Regions from separate parts of the Shinella sp. GW835-FHT14H05 genome, predicted to be linked through region 1. Evidence: predicted binding sites of a transcription regulator. Region 1 holds the regulator's gene; each other region holds the start of a gene.
What was found. The regulator LexA, encoded in region 1, represses DNA repair genes until DNA is damaged. The targets are predictions, from matches to a motif close to TGTTCNNNNTGTGTTCNG.
Positions count from the first base shown of each region.

Region 2: the regulator LexA is predicted to act here: its motif matches at 4,453-4,470, upstream of parE (DNA topoisomerase IV subunit B).
Region 3: the regulator LexA is predicted to act here: its motif matches at 1,913-1,930, upstream of recA (recombinase RecA).

Region 1 covers NZ_JBXAFY010000001.1:1,455,764-1,461,544, forward strand. The annotation lists gene AC1Q6Z_RS07115 (ComEC/Rec2 family competence protein) at 1-1,120, shown strand, start outside; gene lexA (transcriptional repressor LexA) at 1,101-1,820, opposite strand; gene AC1Q6Z_RS07125 (molybdopterin molybdotransferase MoeA) at 1,930-3,153, opposite strand; gene moaC (cyclic pyranopterin monophosphate synthase MoaC) at 3,153-3,647, opposite strand; gene trpC (indole-3-glycerol phosphate synthase TrpC) at 3,647-4,462, opposite strand; gene trpD (anthranilate phosphoribosyltransferase) at 4,471-5,493, opposite strand; gene AC1Q6Z_RS07145 (peptidylprolyl isomerase) at 5,511-5,781, opposite strand, start outside.
Region 2 covers NZ_JBXAFY010000009.1:126,071-131,851, forward strand. The annotation lists gene AC1Q6Z_RS24110 (hypothetical protein) at 1-622, opposite strand, end outside; gene AC1Q6Z_RS24115 (DUF2336 domain-containing protein) at 755-1,882, shown strand; gene AC1Q6Z_RS24120 (hypothetical protein) at 1,883-2,314, opposite strand; gene parE (DNA topoisomerase IV subunit B) at 2,385-4,448, opposite strand; gene AC1Q6Z_RS24130 (alpha/beta hydrolase) at 4,658-5,542, shown strand; gene tpiA (triose-phosphate isomerase) at 5,595-5,781, shown strand, end outside.
Region 3 covers NZ_JBXAFY010000009.1:6,631-12,411, forward strand. The annotation lists gene AC1Q6Z_RS23500 (pseudouridine-5'-phosphate glycosidase) at 1-820, opposite strand, end outside; gene AC1Q6Z_RS23505 (carbohydrate kinase family protein) at 879-1,826, opposite strand; gene recA (recombinase RecA) at 2,057-3,151, shown strand; gene alaS (alanine--tRNA ligase) at 3,561-5,781, shown strand, end outside.

The DNA.
Region 1 (5,781 bases):
CCGGGGAGGGCCGTTGCAACTGTTCGGCGGCTCGCTCGGCCGTTTCTTCGGCGGGCTCATGCTCTCCTCGTTGATCGGCGGTTTTTCCACGCTGATCTATTCCATCGGCCATTTTCACCGCATCCCCGCCTATGGCCTCGCCGGCAATCTTCTGGCGATGCCGGTGATCAGCACGATCGTCATGCCCTTTGGCCTCATCGCAGTGCTGCTGATGCCGTTCGGCCTCGATGCCATCCCCTTCGCGATCATGGGCAAGGGCATCGAATGGATGATCGCGCTTTCGATGTGGGTCGCAAGCTGGAAAGGCGAAATCGTCACCGGTCAAATTCCGCAGTCCGCTTTCCTGCTAATCGGCCTCGGCGGCGGCCTGGCCTGCATCCTGCGCACCCGGCTGCGCCATGCCGGCACGCTGCTCGTCATGCTCGGGATCGTCATCGCCTGCTGGCCGGACGAACGCCGCGCGCCGGAAGTGCTGGTCTCGGAAGACGGCCGTCTCGTGGCGATCCGGCGCGGCGACACCGTTGCAACGAACCGCGCAAGGCCGCCGGATTTCATCTATGCGCAATGGCGCCGCGCGCTGCGGCTCGGCGATCTCATCAAGCCGGAGATGCGCAAGAGCGAAGGGCTGACGGTAGAGGAGGTCGGTGAAACCGCTGAAGGGACTGAAAAGCAGAGGAAGCCGCGCCACAAGGCGGATCGGCAGAGGGCGAAGGCCGCCATGGCATCCGCCCTGGAGGCCGCAGGAAAGGGCAGGGGCTTCATCTGCGAAACAAAGGCATTCTGCGCCGCTGTTTCGCCGAGCGGTTGGCGGATCGTCACGCTGGAAGACCTCGCCTTCCTCGGAACCGCCTGCGATGCTGCCGACCTCGTCGTCGTGTCCCAAGCCCTGCGGCTGGAGGAATGCCGCTCCGGAGCCCGGCTGATGACGGCCCGCCATTTGCGGCGCACGGGCGCACTGGAAATCCAGCCCGACGCCGAAAAGGCCGCTTCAACACTTTCCGACGCCGAGATCACCCCCGCCATCGAAACCCTCGACCGGCCCTGGTCTCGCCACCGCACCTATGATTGGCGTAGCGGCACCTTCGAGGCCGAGACGGCGCTCAATGATAGCGGCGAATGAGGCCGACGAGCTTGCCCTGGATCTTGACGCGGTCCGGCCCGAAAATGCGGGTCTCGTAGGCCGGGTTTGCGGCTTCGAGCGCAATGGAGGCGCCCTTGCGGCGGAAACGCTTAAGCGTCGCTTCCTCGTCGTCGACGAGCGCCACGATGATCTCGCCCGGATTGGCGGTGGTGGCGTTGCGGATGATCACGGTGTCGCCGTCGAGGATGCCGGCCTCGATCATCGAGTCGCCCTTGACCTCCAGCGCATAATGATCGCCGTTGCCGACCATCTCGGCCGGCACCATGATCTCGTGGGTGTTGTTCTGGATGGCGGAGATCGGAACACCGGCGGCGATGCGTCCCATGACCGGCACGGAGACCGACAACGACATGTCCGCTTGCGGCGTGCGCTGTACGGGGGCGGCCGGCACGGGCTGCTTGCCGCGGCTGCCTTCGATGACGGCCGGCGAAAAGCCGCGGCGCGGCTGGAGGCTTGGCGAATAGGCTTCGGGAAGCTTGATCACTTCCAGTGCCCGCGCCCGGTTGGGCAGGCGGCGGATGAAGCCGCGCTCCTCCAGTGCCGTGATGAGGCGATGGATGCCGGACTTGGATGCGAGATCGAGCGCATCCTTCATCTCGTCAAACGAGGGAGGAATACCGGACTCCTTCATCCGTTCATGAATGAACAGGAGAAGTTCCTGTTGTTTCCGCGTGAGCATGGCCCCTCCACCGAGAATCTTGAAACAATCCAGAATCGTGAAACAAATCCAGAACAGACACTATCTGTTCCATATGTGTTCCGCAAGGCCTTGGAAATAATAATATTGTTCAGACGGAGGGTTCGCGCAGGAGAAGTACTTCGCAGAGATCGCCTTGGGGAACGGCCGGGGCGTTTGGCGGTCGGATCAGCAAGCCTTCCGATTCGGCGAAGACCTTCATCATCGAGGAATCCTGCTTGCCGAAGGGGGTGACGCGCAGGTCGCCGGCCGGTCCCCGGACGATGCGGGCGCGGACATAATCCTGCCGCTGGTCGTTTTCCTTGAGCGGCACGGCGGCGATGGCCGGGTGCCGGCGGTTTTTTGCGGGCAGGCGGGCGAGGCGGCGCACCAGCGGCTCCAGGAAGAGCAGCGAGCAGACGAGGCTTGAGACCGGGTTGCCGGGCAGGCCCAGCACCTGGATATCCCCCAGCCGGCCGACCATCAGCGGCTTTCCCGGCCGCATGGCGATTCGCCAGAAATCGAGCTCCATGCCGGCCTCGCCGAGCACCGGCTGCACGAGGTCGAAATCGCCGACGGAGGCGCCGCCGAGCGTCACGAGCACGTCGATATCGAGCGCCAGGGCGTTTCGCACGGCTTCCAGAATCGCCTGCTTGTCGTCGCCGACGATCCCGAGGTCGATCACCTCCGCGCCGGCCGCCCGCGCGAGCGCCGAAACGCCATAGGTGTTGGACGCGATGATCTGGCTGGCGCCGGGCGGCGTTCCGGGCGGGACGAGCTCGTCGCCTGTCGCAAGCACCGCGACGCGGGGGCGGGCGTAGACTGTTAGCGCCGGATGGTTCATCGCAGCGGCGACGGTCAGGCGGCCGGCATCGAGCACGGCGCCGGCCTTCAGCACGGTCTCGCCTTCGGAAAAATCCTGTCCGCGTGGGCGCACATGGCGGCCTTTTGGAGTGAGGAAGGTCGTGCGGATGCGGCCGTCTTCCAGCTTTTCCGCGTCTTCCTGCAAAAGCACGGTATCGGCGAAGGAGGGCAAGGGCGCGCCGGTGAAAATGCGCACGGCCTCGCCCGGGCCGGCAGAGCCTTCGAAGGCGTGACCGGCGGAGGAGAGGCCGACGACCTTGAGGATGGCGCCGAGTGTAGCGATATCCGCGTGGCGGACGGCGTAGCCGTCCATGGCGGAATTGTCGAAAGGCGGCTGGGTCAGGCGCGCGGCGATGTCTTCGGCGAGGACGCGGCCTTGCGCGTCATGCAGCGAAACCGTCTCTGTCCGCTGTGTCGGCTTGGGCCGGGAAAGCAGGCGGTCGAGGGCGTCGGCGACGGGGAGGAGCGACATCAGGCGTTTGCCCGCTTGTAGTCGCCGGAGCGGCCGCCGGATTTTTCGACGAGCCGGATGCCGCCGATCTCCATCTCGCGGTCGGCGGCTTTCGCCATGTCGTAGATGGTGAGGCAGGCGACGCTGACGGCGGTGAGCGCCTCCATTTCGACGCCGGTGCGGCCGGTGAGCTTCGCCATGGCCTCGACGCGCAGGCCGGGCAGGGTACGGTCCTCGCGGATTTCGACGGCGACCTTGGTGAGCATCAGCGGGTGGCAGAGCGGGATAAGGCTCGACGTCTGCTTGGCGGCCATGATGCCGGCAAGGCGGGCCGTGCCGATCACGTCGCCCTTCTTGGCATCGCCCTTGAGGATGAGATCGAGGGTCGCGGGCGCCATCCGGATGAAGCCTTCGGCAACCGCGATGCGCACCGTTTCGGCCTTGTCGCCGACATCCACCATGTTGGCTTCACCGGAGGCATCGATATGGGTCAGCGTGGCGGCCTTTTCGGCCATCATTCGGCCGCCAGCATGCCGGCGGAGCCGGTCAGCAGTTCGCGGGTCGCGGCGGCCACGTCCTCCTTGCGCATCAGGCTTTCGCCGACGAGGAAGGTGGAGATGCCGACCTTGCCGAGGCGTTCACAATCCGCATGGGTGAAGATGCCGCTTTCGCCGACGAGCAGGCGGTCGTCGGGCACCATGCCGGCGAGCTTTTCCGACACCGCGAGATCGACCTCGAAGGTCCGCAGGTTGCGGTTGTTGATGCCGACGAGCTTGGATTTCAGCCTGAGCGCCCGTTCCATCTCCGGTTCGTCGTGCACTTCGATCAGCACGTCCATACCGAGCGAAAAGGCGGCGTCCTCCAGCATCTTCGCATCGTCGTCGCTGAGGGACGCCATGATGATGAGGATGCAGTCGGCGCCCCAGGCGCGGGCTTCCAGCACCTGGTAGCTGTCGAACATGAAGTCTTTGCGCAGCGCCGGCAGCGCGCAGGCCTGGCGGGCGGCGGTGAGGAATTCGGGCGCGCCCTGGAAGCTCGGCGTGTCCGTCAGCACCGAGAGGCAAGCGGCGCCGCCGGCCTCATAGGCCTTGGCGAGCGCCGGCGGATCGAAATCCGGGCGGATGAGGCCCTTGGAGGGGCTGGCCTTCTTGATTTCGGCGATCAGGCCGAAACTGCCGGCGGCTTTTCTGGCCTTGAGGCTCGCGAAGAAGCCGCGCGGCGGCTCCTGGTCGCGGATCTGGGCGCGAAGCTCGGCGGGGGCCACGCGCGCCTTGGCGGCGGCGATTTCTTGCAGTTTGTAGGCTTCGATCGTTTTCAGGATATCGGTCATGGCCAATCCTACTCCGCATGGCCTTCGTTGGAAACCGAAACGAGGCGTTCGAGCACCGTGCGGGCGCGACCGCTTTCCAGGGCTTCGGTTGCCTTCGCCATGCCGTCCTTCAGCGTTTCCGCCTTGCCGGCAATGAGAAGGGCGGCCGCGGCATTGGCGAGCGACACGTCGCGATAGGGCATGTGCGCGCCGCCGAGCACCGAAAGGAGGGCGGCGGCGTTGTGTGCGCCGTCACCGCCGCGGATGTCGTCGAGCGTAACCTGGGGCAGGTCGAAATCGGCGGGCGTCAGCTCGAAGGTGCGGATCTTGCCGTCTTCGAGGGCTGCGACCTGTGTGGTGCCCGTCGTGGTGATTTCATCGAGGCCGGAACCGTGCACGACCCAGATGCTCTCGGAGCCGAGATCGCGCAGCACTTCGGCGAGCGGCACCAGCCATTGCGGCGCGAAGACGCCGAGGAGCTGGCGCTTGACGCCGCCGGGGTTGGAAAGCGGCCCGAGCAGGTTGAAGATCGTGCGCGTGCCGAGTTCGACGCGCGACGGGCCGACATGTTTCATCGCCGGATGGTGCAGCTGCGCGAACATGAAGCCGAGGCCGGCATCGTGCACACAGCGGGCGATTTCGGCGGGGCCGATGTCGAGCTTCACGCCGAGGCAAGACAGCGCATCCGCCGTGCCCGCCTTGGAGCTCAGCGCCCGGTTGCCGTGTTTTGCGACGGGCACGCCGGCGCCGGCGGTGATGATCGCGGCGAGCGTCGAGATATTGTAGGTGCCCGTGCCGTCGCCGCCCGTGCCGACGATGTCGATGGCATCCGCCGGCACCGTGACCGGCAGCATGCGGGCGCGCATCGAACCGACGGCGCCGTAGATCTCGTCGACGGTTTCGCCGCGCACGCGCAGCGCCATCAGGAAGCCGCCGATCTGCGAGGGCGTGGCGGCGCCCGACATGATGATCTCGAAGGCGCCGCGGGCGTCCTCGCGGTCGAGCGCGTTTCCGGCGGCGACCTTGGCGATATAGGATTTCAGGTCGGACATGCGGTTCCCGTCTTCCTCTATCGAGCGATGCTCTGTTCGGCGAGCGTGCGGTTGATCGAGACGCCATAGGCGGTCTGCAGCGAGCTCACCATCTGGTCGAGGATGTCGTCGCCGCTGGCGCGCGCGACGGCAGCGATCTGCTGGTCCTCGTTGGAGAGCGCGTCGGTCGCCGAATCGGTGGCGACATCAGCCACCTTCAGGAGGATCTGGCCCTCGCCATCCACACCCGGCGTGTTAGCGACATGGCCGACCGGGCCGGCGAAGGCGGCGGCAACGGCGGCCGGGCTC
Region 2 (5,781 bases), on a different contig from region 1:
GGCCACCTGCGTACACTGTTTGGATGATGGCCATCTGTGCCGGGTCGCTTGTGAGCCGGCCGAAGAAGCCATCGGCCCGTGAGCGTTCGCAATCCGTCGCGAAAAGCTCTCCAGCGAGGTCCGAGGCCGAATCGTAGGCTGGGATGCCGGCGGCTGCGGCGGTGAGCAGGACGGCGGCGCGGGCTGCGGCGAAGGCGGTGGTCCATTCGTCGCTTTCGGTTCGGGTCGGTTCTACGGCGAGGGTTTTTACAAGGCCCCTCTGGTCCCAAACCAGACCGGCTAGCCGTGTGGTTTTGCCGGAAAAGCCTTGCGGCGACATGGGTGCCGGCAGGATGCCGTCGGTGATCGCGAGAATCGGGGCGCTGCCTTCGGCGAGGTTTTCCTCCGCTTCGGCTGCGGACAACAGGACGGCCAGCCGTTGGATGTCGGCACCCGTACGGCAGCCGGTGAGGGCGATGCCGGTGGCACCGCCTGCAATGGCTTGGCGAAGCGTTTCGAGGCTGGCGTCGGGGTGCACGACGACAAAACGACTCTCGATGCCTGAGTCGCCAATGCAGACCAGTGCGCCGCGTCCTGTGGGGGGCGGGGCGGTCTCAAGCAGGGCGTGGGGCAGCTTTTCCATGGCTTTTCATAAGGCTTTGCGGCCGGGTATGGCAACGACCATCCGGTTAACGGATATGGTGAACCAATCTTAAACACTTTGCCGCTAGCGTGTTTTCCGTAGCAGTTGTGGTGCAGGCGTTTGGGGCGTCCATTGATCGTTCATGCTTTCCTCCGTTGGGTCGAGACAGCCCGGGCCGCCGACAGGGCGAAGGCGGCCAGTGTGTTGGCGCGGGCTTACGCACGGTCGCGGATCTGTGCAGACGATCGCCGCGCCGCCGAGATGGCGATGATCTTCCTGCTCGACGATCCGGCGCCGAAAGTGCGGCTTGCACTGGCCGAAGCCTTGGCCGACTGCGAGGATGCGCCGCGCGCCGTGATCCTGCCGCTGGCGGAAGACCAGCCGGAAATCGCCGCCCATATCATTCTATGTTCGTCGCTGCTGACGGATGCCGATCTCGTCGATCTGGCCGCCAAGGGCAATGACGTGACGCGCATGCTGATCGCCAACCGCTCCTTCGTCTCGCGCGCCGTTTCGGCAGCGCTTGCGGAGATCGGCGAGGTGCCGGACGTGCTGGCCCTTTTGGAAAACGAAGGCGCGGTGGTTTCGCGGCGCAGCCTGACACGCATCGCCGACCGTCTCGGTGACGATGCGGAAATCCGCGCGCTGCTGCTCGACCGCGAGGACCTGCCGAGCGATGCGCGCCATGCGCTGGTCGAGAAGATCGGCACGGCGCTGGCCGGCTTCGGGCTCATCCAGGCCGCCGTCGGCACCGGCCGCGTCGAGCGCATCACGCGCGAAGCCTGCGACGTGGCGACGATCGGCATGGTGGGCGAGGTGGCCGCGGCCGAAATGCCGGCCCTGGTCGAGCACCTGCGCCTGACGGGGCGGCTGACGCCCGTCTTCCTCATGCATGCGCTCTGCACCGGCCGCGTCGAATTCTTCGCCTCGGCGATTACCAATCTTTCGGGGCAGGCGGAGCGGCGCGTCCGCTCCATCCTGTCGGATGGTCGCGAGGCGGCGGTGCGGGCGCTTTATGAAACGGCCGGGCTCGGCCGGGATATCAGCGCGCTCTTCGCCGAGGCGACCATGCTCTGGCGCCGCGAGGCGAAGGGCGAGGATGACGGGCTTTCGGTGTCCGAGCACCTGCTGTCGCGTGCGCGGGCGGCGGGCAATGCCTCCTGCCAGTCCATGCTGGAACTGGTCGAGCGGCTGGCAATCGCCGAGCAACGCCAGACGGCGCGCAGCTACGCGCTCATTGCGGCGCGCGAAGCGGCCTGATCAGTCCGCGAAGCGTTTTACGACCCAGGAATAACCGTCCTCCGCATAGCGCACCGGCGTTGTGACGGCGCTTTTCAGCGCGGCCTTGTCGGGGATGGCCTTTTTGACGAAATTCAGCGTGCGGGCGGCGAGGCCCTGCTTGGCCTCTGCGGTCTCGGCCGGTGTGGGCACTTCGGCCGTGGTCGCGGTTTCGGCGGGCTTGGCCTCGGGCGTCGGCTTTGCCACATCCGCGGTCATGCGGTCGCCGGAGCTTTCGCAGACGGCGACGATCACCGGATAGTTCTTGTCCTGGTGGCGGTTGATATAGGTCTCGGCCTGCGCGTCGCAGAGCGCCACGGTCTGCCAGCTCTTGCCGACCGTATCGATATAGTGGCACTGGGTCGCGCTGTCGTCGCAGCCCATGATCGTCATGACGATGAGCGCAGCTTTCATGGCCGTCCTTTCCGCCTTCGTTGCTGCCGGTTAGAGGCAGGCATTGCCGCGAAAATAAGGCGGCAATGCCTCAGATATCGAGGTTGTCGGCGAAGACCGCGCGCTCCTGGATGAAGCGGAAGCGGGCTTCCGGCTTGGTGCCCATCAGGTCGTCCACGGCGGTGCGGGTGCCTTCGAAGTCGACGTCGTCGATCGCGACCTTGAGCAGCGTGCGCTTCTTCGGGTCCATCGTTGTTTCCTTGAGCTGCGCCGGCAGCATCTCGCCGAGACCCTTGAATCGGCCGATTTCCACCTTGCCGTGGCCGTTGAACTCGGTGCGCATCAGCTCCTCGCGGTGCGGGTCGTCGCGGGCATAGAGTGTCTTGCCGCCCTGGCTGAGGCGGTAGAGCGGCGGCACGGCGAGGAAGAGGTGGCCGCCGCGCACGAGATCCGGCATCTCCTGATAGAAGAAGGTGATCAGCAGCGAGGCGATGTGCGCGCCGTCGACGTCGGCATCGGTCATGACGATGACGCGCTCGTAGCGCAGGTCCTCTTCGCGATATTTCGTGCGCGTGCCGCAGCCGAGCGCCTGCACCAGATCGGAGATCTGCTGGTTGGCGCCGAGCTTTTCACGGCCGGCGCTGGCGACGTTGAGGATTTTGCCGCGCAAGGGAAGGATGGCCTGGTTGGCGCGGTTGCGCGCCTGCTTGGCGGAGCCGCCGGCCGAATCGCCCTCGACGATGAAGAGTTCGGCGCCCTCGGCGGAATTCTGCGAGCAGTCGGCCAGTTTTCCCGGCAGGCGCAGCTTGCGCACCGCGGTCTTGCGGCTGACTTCCTTTTCCTTGCGGCGGCGCATGCGCTCTTCCGCGCGCTCGATCACCCATTCGAGCAGCTTGGCCGCTTCGCCCGGATTGTCGGCGAGGTAGTGGTCGAAGGGGTCGCGCAATGCGTTTTCAACGATGCGCTGGGCCTCGACGCTCGCGAGCTTGTCCTTCGTCTGCCCGACGAATTCCGGCTCGCGGATGAAGACGGACAGCATGCCGACCGCGGAAATCATCACATCGTCCGTGGTGATGTCCTTGGCGCGCTTGTTCTGCGTCAGGTCGGCATAGGCCTTGAGGCCCTTGGTGAGCGCGATGCGCAGTCCCGCCTCATGCGTGCCGCCGTCGGCCGTCGGGATGGTGTTGCAATAGGAGTGGATCAGCGAATCGCCGCCGTACCAAGTTACCGCCCATTCGAGCGAACCGTGACCGCCGGACTTTTCGCTTTTGCCGGCGAAGATTTCACGGGTGACGGTGTAGTCTTTGCCGAGCGTCGCCTGGAGATAATCCTTCAGGCCGCCGGGGAAATGGAAGACCGCCTTTTCCGGCGTTTCCGAACCTTCCAGCAGCAGCGACGGGTCGCAGCTCCAGCGGATTTCAACGCCGCCGAAGAGGTAGGCCTTGGAGCGGGCCATGCGGAAGACGCGGCCGGGATCGAAACGGGCGTGGGCACCAAAAATTTCCGGGTCGGGGTGGAAGCGTACCTTGGTGCCGCGGCGGTTGTGCACATCGCCGAGCTCTTCCAGGCCGCCGACCGGCTTGCCGCGCGAAAAGCGCTGGCGGTAGAGCTTCTTGTTGCGGGCGACCTCGACTTCGAGATGGTCGGACAGCGCGTTGACGACGGAAACGCCGACGCCGTGCAGACCGCCCGAGGTCTCGTAGGCCTTGCCGTCGAACTTGCCGCCGGCATGCAGCACGGTGAGGATGACTTCGAGCGTCGATTTTCCCGGCATCTGGGGATGGTTTTCCACCGGGATGCCGCGGCCGTTGTCGGTGACGGTCAGGTAGCCCTCGGCGTCGAGGTTGACGTCGATGAAGTTGGCGTGGCCGGCGACCGCTTCGTCCATCGAGTTGTCGATGACTTCGGCGAAGAGGTGGTGCAGCGCCTTCTCGTCCGTGCCGCCGATATACATGCCTGGCCGCATGCGCACGGGCTCCAGGCCCTCCAGCACGCGGATCGCCGAGGCATCATAGCCGCCGGAGCCCTCGCTGATGGGCTGGACGGCGCGCGCCTCGCGCGGCGGCGCGGCAGCCGGCTTTTCCGCCGGTGCGGGCGACGCGGCGGCGGGTTGAGGGGGAACGTTGGCGAAAAGGTCGTTGCTGTCGTCTTGCATGGGCCGTTCAGATTTTGTTCCGTTTGCCATTTTCTCCCGCCGATCCGGGAAGATCGGGGTTTGGCACAAATGAGGTCGCGGGCGAATCACTCGCGACTCTGCCAGATTCCGTGGGTTTTCGCGATGCCGGGCCGCGCCAACCGCTGGGCGAGGATTGCGTTGCGCGCAGGCGGATGGCAAGTATCGCCAGCCCCAGGGAACGACAGTTCATGCCTCAGTCCACAGTTCATTGCCTTCGCCGGCTGGTTTTCGCCGCGGTTTTCACCGCGCTTGCGGTTCAGGATGCGGCGGCGCTGACGCTGAACCCCTGGAAGGACGAGCTTTTCCGCTATGGCACGGTGATCGAGACGTCCGACGACGGCGCGCTCAGCGTCGTCGATTACCAGGAAATGCGCGATATCAACGGGCGCGACCAGGTGCCGGAGCGCCGGGCGAAATCGGCCTATGTCTCGACGGCGGTGAAGAAGGCGCAGAAGAATACGACGCTCGACACGCCGGCCGGGCCGATCGACGTGGCGATGACCGGCAAGGGCGAGGGGGCGGCCTTCACCGTCATCTTCATCCACGGTCGCGGCGGCGACCGGCGGCTCGGCAACAACGACTGGAATTTTGGCGGCAATTTCAACCGGCTGAAAAACCTCGCGGTGCGGGGTGGCGGGGTCTATTACGCGGCGAGCGTGCCCTCCTTCGACGACAAGGGGGCCGCGCGCATTTCCGGCCTCATCCTCACCGCCAAGGCGCTCTCGCCGGATGCGCCGGTCATCCTCGCCTGCGCCTCGATGGGCAGTTTCATCTGCGCCCGCGTCGCGCGCGATCCGGTGGCGGTGAAAAGCCTCTCGGGCATGGTGCTGATGGGCGGGGCGGCGGATGGCGATTATGCCAAGACCGCGGCCTTCAAGGCGAAGCTTCCGGTCTTCTTCACCCATGGCGACAGCGACAGCGTCTACCAGGCGAACGACCAGATCGCCGTCTTCCGCAAGCTCAGGAAGGCGGGCATCCCGGCGCGCTTCGTGCTGTTCCAGACCGGCGGCCACGGCACGCCGGTGCGCATGACCGATTGGCGCGAAACGCTCAACTGGCTGTTTGCGCAGTAGGCTTCGATTTGCTACGCCGCAAGCCAACAATCTTTAAGGACAGGGAGGCCTCATGACACCGGACGTAACCCCGCTCGTTGCCGGGAACTGGAAGATGAACGGCACGCGCGCGTCGCTCGACCAGATCAAGGCGATGGCCGAAGGCGTGAAGGGACCGCTTTCCGAAAAGGTCGAGACGCTGATCTGCCCGCCGGCAACGCTGCTGTATGTGGCGACGGCGCTTTGCGACGATAGCCCGC
Region 3 (5,781 bases), on a different contig from region 1:
CGAGCAGGTAGGGTGTCACGGCCTTGCCGGCGATCTCGTCGCGTTCGGCATTGTCGAGCGCGCGGGCGATGTAGATCTCCATTTCCTCGCGCGGGATTTCGTCGGCCTCCGGCACGGGATTGGCGATCAGCATGCCGCCGTCGACGCCGAGCTGGTCGCGCACCGTCTGGAAATTGGCGATGGCCGCCGGGCTGTTCAGCGTCAGCGGGCTCTTCAGCCCCGAATCGCGCGACCAGAAGGCGGGGAAGACCGGGCTGTCATAGGTGACGACCGGTACGCCGCGGGTTTCCAGCACTTCCAGCGTCTTCGGGATGTCGAGGATCGCCTTGGCGCCGGCGCAGACGACGATGACGCCGGTGCGCGACAGCTCGTCGAGGTCGGCGGAAATGTCGAAGGTCTCTTCGGCCTTGCGGTGCACGCCGCCGATGCCGCCGGTGGCAAAAACCCGGATGCCGGCGCGCGCGGCACCGATCATCGTCGCGGCGACGGTGGTGGCGCCCGTGCGCCGCTCCGCGATCGCGAAGGCGAGGTCCGCGCGCGACAGCTTCATGGCGCCTTCGGTCTTCGCGAGCGTTTCGAGCGTCGCATCGTCGAGGCCGATATGCAGCACGCCATCGATGACGGCGATCGTCGCCGGCACGGCGCCTTCCTCGCGGATGATGCGCTCGACGCTGCGGGCCATGTCCAGGTTGCCCGGATAGGGCATGCCATGGGTGATGATCGTCGATTCGAGCGCGACGATCGGCGCGCCGCGCGCCTTGGCGGCGGCGACTTCTTCCGAATACTGCATCGGCAGGAGGGCGGAGGCGGGTCTGGTCATGCTGGATCCTTGCGGAAATCTGGTCGAATTTTCAGGCGGAATTTTCGGCAAGAAAGTCTCATGCCATCCATTCGGCCTGAGGCACAAGAGAAAGTGCGGCGGCAAGGGCCGCCTGCGACATTTCTTCAGCCACGGCCAGCGGCGAGCGCACGGTGATCGCGGCCGCTGCCGCGCCGTGGCGCAGCGCCTCGCCGAGGTCCCGCCCGGCGAGCCAGGCGCTGACGAAACCGGAGGCCAGCGAATCGCCGGCACCCGTGACATCACCGAGCGCCGGGATTTCCGGCGGCGTGACCAGCGCCGCGCCCTTCGCATCGAAAGCGATGACGCCCCGCCCGCCGCGCGTCACCACGCCCGCGGCAAGGCCCGCGGCGCGCAAGGCCTTCGGCCAGTCGGCCGGGTTTTCCGGTGTAGCCCCCGTCAGCGTGCGTGCCTCCGCCTCGTTCATGAACAGGAAGGCGAGGGCGGACAGGGTTTGTTCGAACCGCACGACCTTGGCCGGCGAGATGGCGATGCCGGCGATCGGCACGCGGGCTTCAGCCGCGGCCTTCGCCATGGCGCCGAGCGTTTCGGCCGGCAGGTTGGCATCGGTGAGGATGAGGCCTGCCGCCGCGACCGCCTCGCGCATAGCTCGCTGCTGCAGGCGCCGCGGCGAGAACAGCCGGTAGAGGTCCATGTCGGCAAGCGCGATGACGAGGTTGCCGTCGCGTTCGATGATCGCCGTGTAACTCGGCGTCGCCCGGTCGAGGAAGGTGAAGGGGGTGTCCTCGATACCCGCCGCCGCAGCAGCCGCCGCGACGATATCGCCGTCCGCATCGCCGCCGCGCGGCGAGACGAGCCGCACCGCATGCCCCAGCCGCGCGAGGTTGCGCGCCGCATTGAAGGCGCCGCCGCCCGCTTCCACGAACCAGCCGCCGGGATTGCTCGCCCCCGGCGTCGTCTCGCCGGCAATGCGTCCGCGCCTGTCCACATGGGCGCCGCCCATCACCAGTATCGTCTTTCCCGTCATCGTCTTCCTTCGCACCCGCCCGATTCGGCCCAGAAGGCCGGGCACCAGGGCGGGTATACCCTTGTTCCTGCGTGGCTTTATCCCACCGAAACGAAAATAGAACACGCCCCCGATTCACAAAAACATTCAAAAGGATAAATGCACCTTGCGAAATGAGAACAAAATGTGTACATAGCTTTCATCGGCGGGTTCGTTGCCTGTCTTGCTTCAATAACCTAAAGGTGGACGGAATGGCACAGAACACTTTGCGGCTCGTAGAGGATAAAGCAGTGGATAAAAGCAAGGCACTCGAGGCGGCACTCTCCCAGATCGAGCGCTCCTTCGGCAAGGGCTCCATCATGAAGCTCGGCGGTAAGGACAGCGTCATCGAGATCGAGACGATCCCGACCGGTTCGCTGAGCCTCGACATCGCGCTCGGCGTCGGCGGCCTGCCCAAGGGCCGCATCATCGAGATCTACGGCCCGGAAAGTTCGGGCAAGACGACGCTGGCTCTGCAGACCATTGCGGAAGCCCAGAAGAAGGGCGGCATCTGCGCCTTCGTCGACGCCGAACACGCGCTCGACCCGGTCTATGCCCGCAAGCTCGGCGTCGATCTGGAAAACCTCCTGATCTCGCAGCCCGACACCGGCGAGCAGGCACTGGAAATCACCGATACGCTGGTGCGCTCCGGCGCAATCGACGTGCTCGTGATCGACTCGGTCGCCGCACTCACGCCGCGCGCCGAAATCGAAGGCGAGATGGGCGAGAGCCTGCCCGGCCTCCAGGCCCGCCTGATGAGCCAGGCGCTGCGCAAGCTGACGGCATCGATCTCCAAGTCCAACACGATGGTGATCTTCATCAACCAGATCCGCATGAAGATCGGCGTCGTCTACGGTTCGCCGGAAGTGACGACGGGCGGCAACGCGCTGAAGTTCTATGCCTCCGTCCGCCTCGACATCCGCCGCATCGGCGCGGTCAAGGAGCGTGACGAGGTCATCGGCAACCAGACCCGCGTCAAGGTCGTCAAGAACAAGATGGCGCCGCCCTTCAAGCAGGTCGAGTTCGACATCATGTATGGCGAGGGCGTCTCCAAGACGGGCGAGCTCATCGATCTCGGCGTCAAGGCCGGTATCGTGGAGAAGTCGGGCTCCTGGTTCTCCTATAACAGCCAGCGCCTCGGCCAGGGCCGCGAGAACGCCAAGACGTTCCTGCGCGACAATCCGGATCTCGCCAACGAGATCGAGACGTCGCTGCGCCAGAATGCCGGCCTCATCGCCGACCGCTTCCTGGAAAACGGTGGCCCTGATCCGAACGATTCCAGCGACGACGACGCCGCGGCGATGTAATCACCGCGCAACGCCCGCAAGAATATCGAAAAACCGGCCTCTTCTTCCTGAAGGGCCGGTTTTTTGATGTCTGGACAGGTGCCGAGGCGGGCGATAAAAGCCTTCAGTTCTCGCGCGCGACCAAAGGTTTCCGACCTTCCGCAAGACAGGCGGCAGGCGCGCAGTTTCGACGGAATTCGTGGGTGGATGGCCTTCACGGACCTTCCGGGCGGGCACTCTGCGGCGTCGCGCGTCGAACAAGACGCGCAAGGACGCCGTAGCAATTTGAATTCGCTGCCTATTTCCCAAATCGGGTGCGGTTTGGGAAATAGGCAGCAGCCGGCGAGGCGGTTGCGCCGTCGTTGCGGGACAATTGGGTGGGTAATGCGCCGGTTTTCAGGTGCAGCGGTGCAGAGATGAAGGACGCGATATGAACGGCGTGAATGAAATCCGGTCGACTTTCCTCGACTATTTCCGAAAGAACGGACACGAGGTCGTGCCGTCCAGCCCGCTCGTGCCGCGCAACGACCCGACGCTGATGTTCACCAATGCCGGCATGGTGCAGTTCAAGAACGTCTTCACCGGCCTGGAATCGCGCCCCTATTCGACGGCGGTCTCCGCGCAGAAATGCGTGCGCGCCGGGGGCAAGCACAATGACCTCGACAATGTCGGTTATACCGCGCGCCACCACACCTTCTTCGAGATGCTCGGCAATTTCTCCTTCGGCGACTATTTCAAGGAGCGCGCGATCGAGCTTGCCTGGAACCTGATCACCAAGGAATTCGGCATCGACAGAAACCGCCTGCTGGTCACCGTCTACCACACGGACGACCAGGCCTTCGACCTCTGGAAGAAGATCGCCGGGCTTTCCGACGACCGCATCATCCGCATTGCGACCAGCGACAATTTCTGGGCGATGGGCGATACCGGCCCCTGCGGTCCCTGTTCGGAAATCTTCTACGACCATGGCGACCATATCTGGGGCGGCCCGCCCGGCTCGCCGGAAGAGGATGGCGACCGGTTCATCGAGATCTGGAACCTCGTCTTCATGCAGTTCGAGCAGATCACCAAGGAAGAGCGCGTCGACCTGCCGCGCCCGTCGATCGATACCGGCATGGGCCTGGAGCGAGTCGCGGCTCTCCTGCAGGGCAAGCATGACAACTACGACATCGACCTCTTCCGCGCCCTGATCGACGCCTCCGTCGAGGCGACCGGCGTGAAGGCCGAGGGCGAGGCGCGCGCCAGCCATCGCGTCATTGCCGATCACCTGCGCTCCTCCGCTTTCCTGATCGCCGACGGCGTGCTGCCGGCAAAGGACGGCCGCGGCTACGTGCTGCGCCGCATCATGCGCCGCGCCATGCGCCACGCGCAGCTGCTCGGCGCCAAGGATCCGCTGATGTGGAAGCTGCTGCCGACGCTCGTCGGCGAGATGGGCCGCGCCTATCCGGAACTGCAGCGGGCGGAAGCGCTGATCTCCGAGACGCTGAAGCTGGAAGAAACCCGTTTCCGCACGACGCTGGAACGCGGCCTGACGCTGCTTTCCGACGCAACGACCACGCTCGGCAAGGGCGACATGCTGGATGGCGAGACCGCCTTCAAACTTTACGACACCTACGGCTTCCCGCTCGACCTGACGCAGGACGCGCTGCGCGCCCGCGAAATCGGCGTCGATCTGTCCGGCTTCACCGATGCGATGGAGCGCCAGAAGGCCGAGGCCCGCTCGCACTGGGCCGGCTCCGGCGACAAGGCGACCGAGACGATCTGGTTCGAACTGAAGGAAAAGTTCGGCGCGACCGAATTCCTCGGTTACGACACCGAGACCGCCGAAGGTGTCGTCCAGGCGATCGTGCGCGACGGCAAGGCGGTCGATGCCGCCTCGGCCGGCGACGAGGTGCAACTGGTCGTCAACCAGACACCGTTCTACGGCGAATCCGGCGGCCAGATGGGCGATACGGGTGTGATTTCGGCCGACAATGCCAAGCTTGACGTGTCGGACACGCAGAAGAAGGGCGAGGGCGTCTTCGTCCATGTCGCAACCGTCAAGGACGGCACGCTGAAGGTCGGCGACGCGGTGGCACTCACCGTCGATCACGCCCGCCGCTCGCGCCTGCGCGCCAACCATTCTGCAACGCACCTGCTGCATGAGGCGCTGCGCGAAGTCCTCGGCACGCACGTCGCTCAGAAGGGCTCGCTGGTCGCGCCCGAGCGCCTGCGCTTCGACGTCTCGCACCCCAAGCCGATGTCGGCGGAGGAACTGCGCGTCATCGAGGACATGGCCAACGAGATCATCGTGCAGAATTCGCCGGTCACCACCCGCCTGATGACGGTGGACGACGCGATCGCAGAAGGCGCCATGGCGCTGTTCGGCGAAAAATACGGCGACGAGGTGCGCGTGGTCGCCATGGGCACCGGCGTGCGTGGCGCCAAGGCGAACCGGCCCTATTCGGTCGAACTCTGCGGCGGCACGCATGTCGCGGCCACCGGCGAGATCGGCCTCGTGCGCATCCTGTCCGACAGCGCCGTCGGTTCCGGCATCCGCCGCCTTGAGGCGCTGACGGGTGAGGTGGCCCGCGCCTATCTCGCCGAGCAGGACGAACGCGTGAAGGCGCTTGCCACCACGCTGAAAGCGCAGCCCGGCGAAGTGCTCGCCC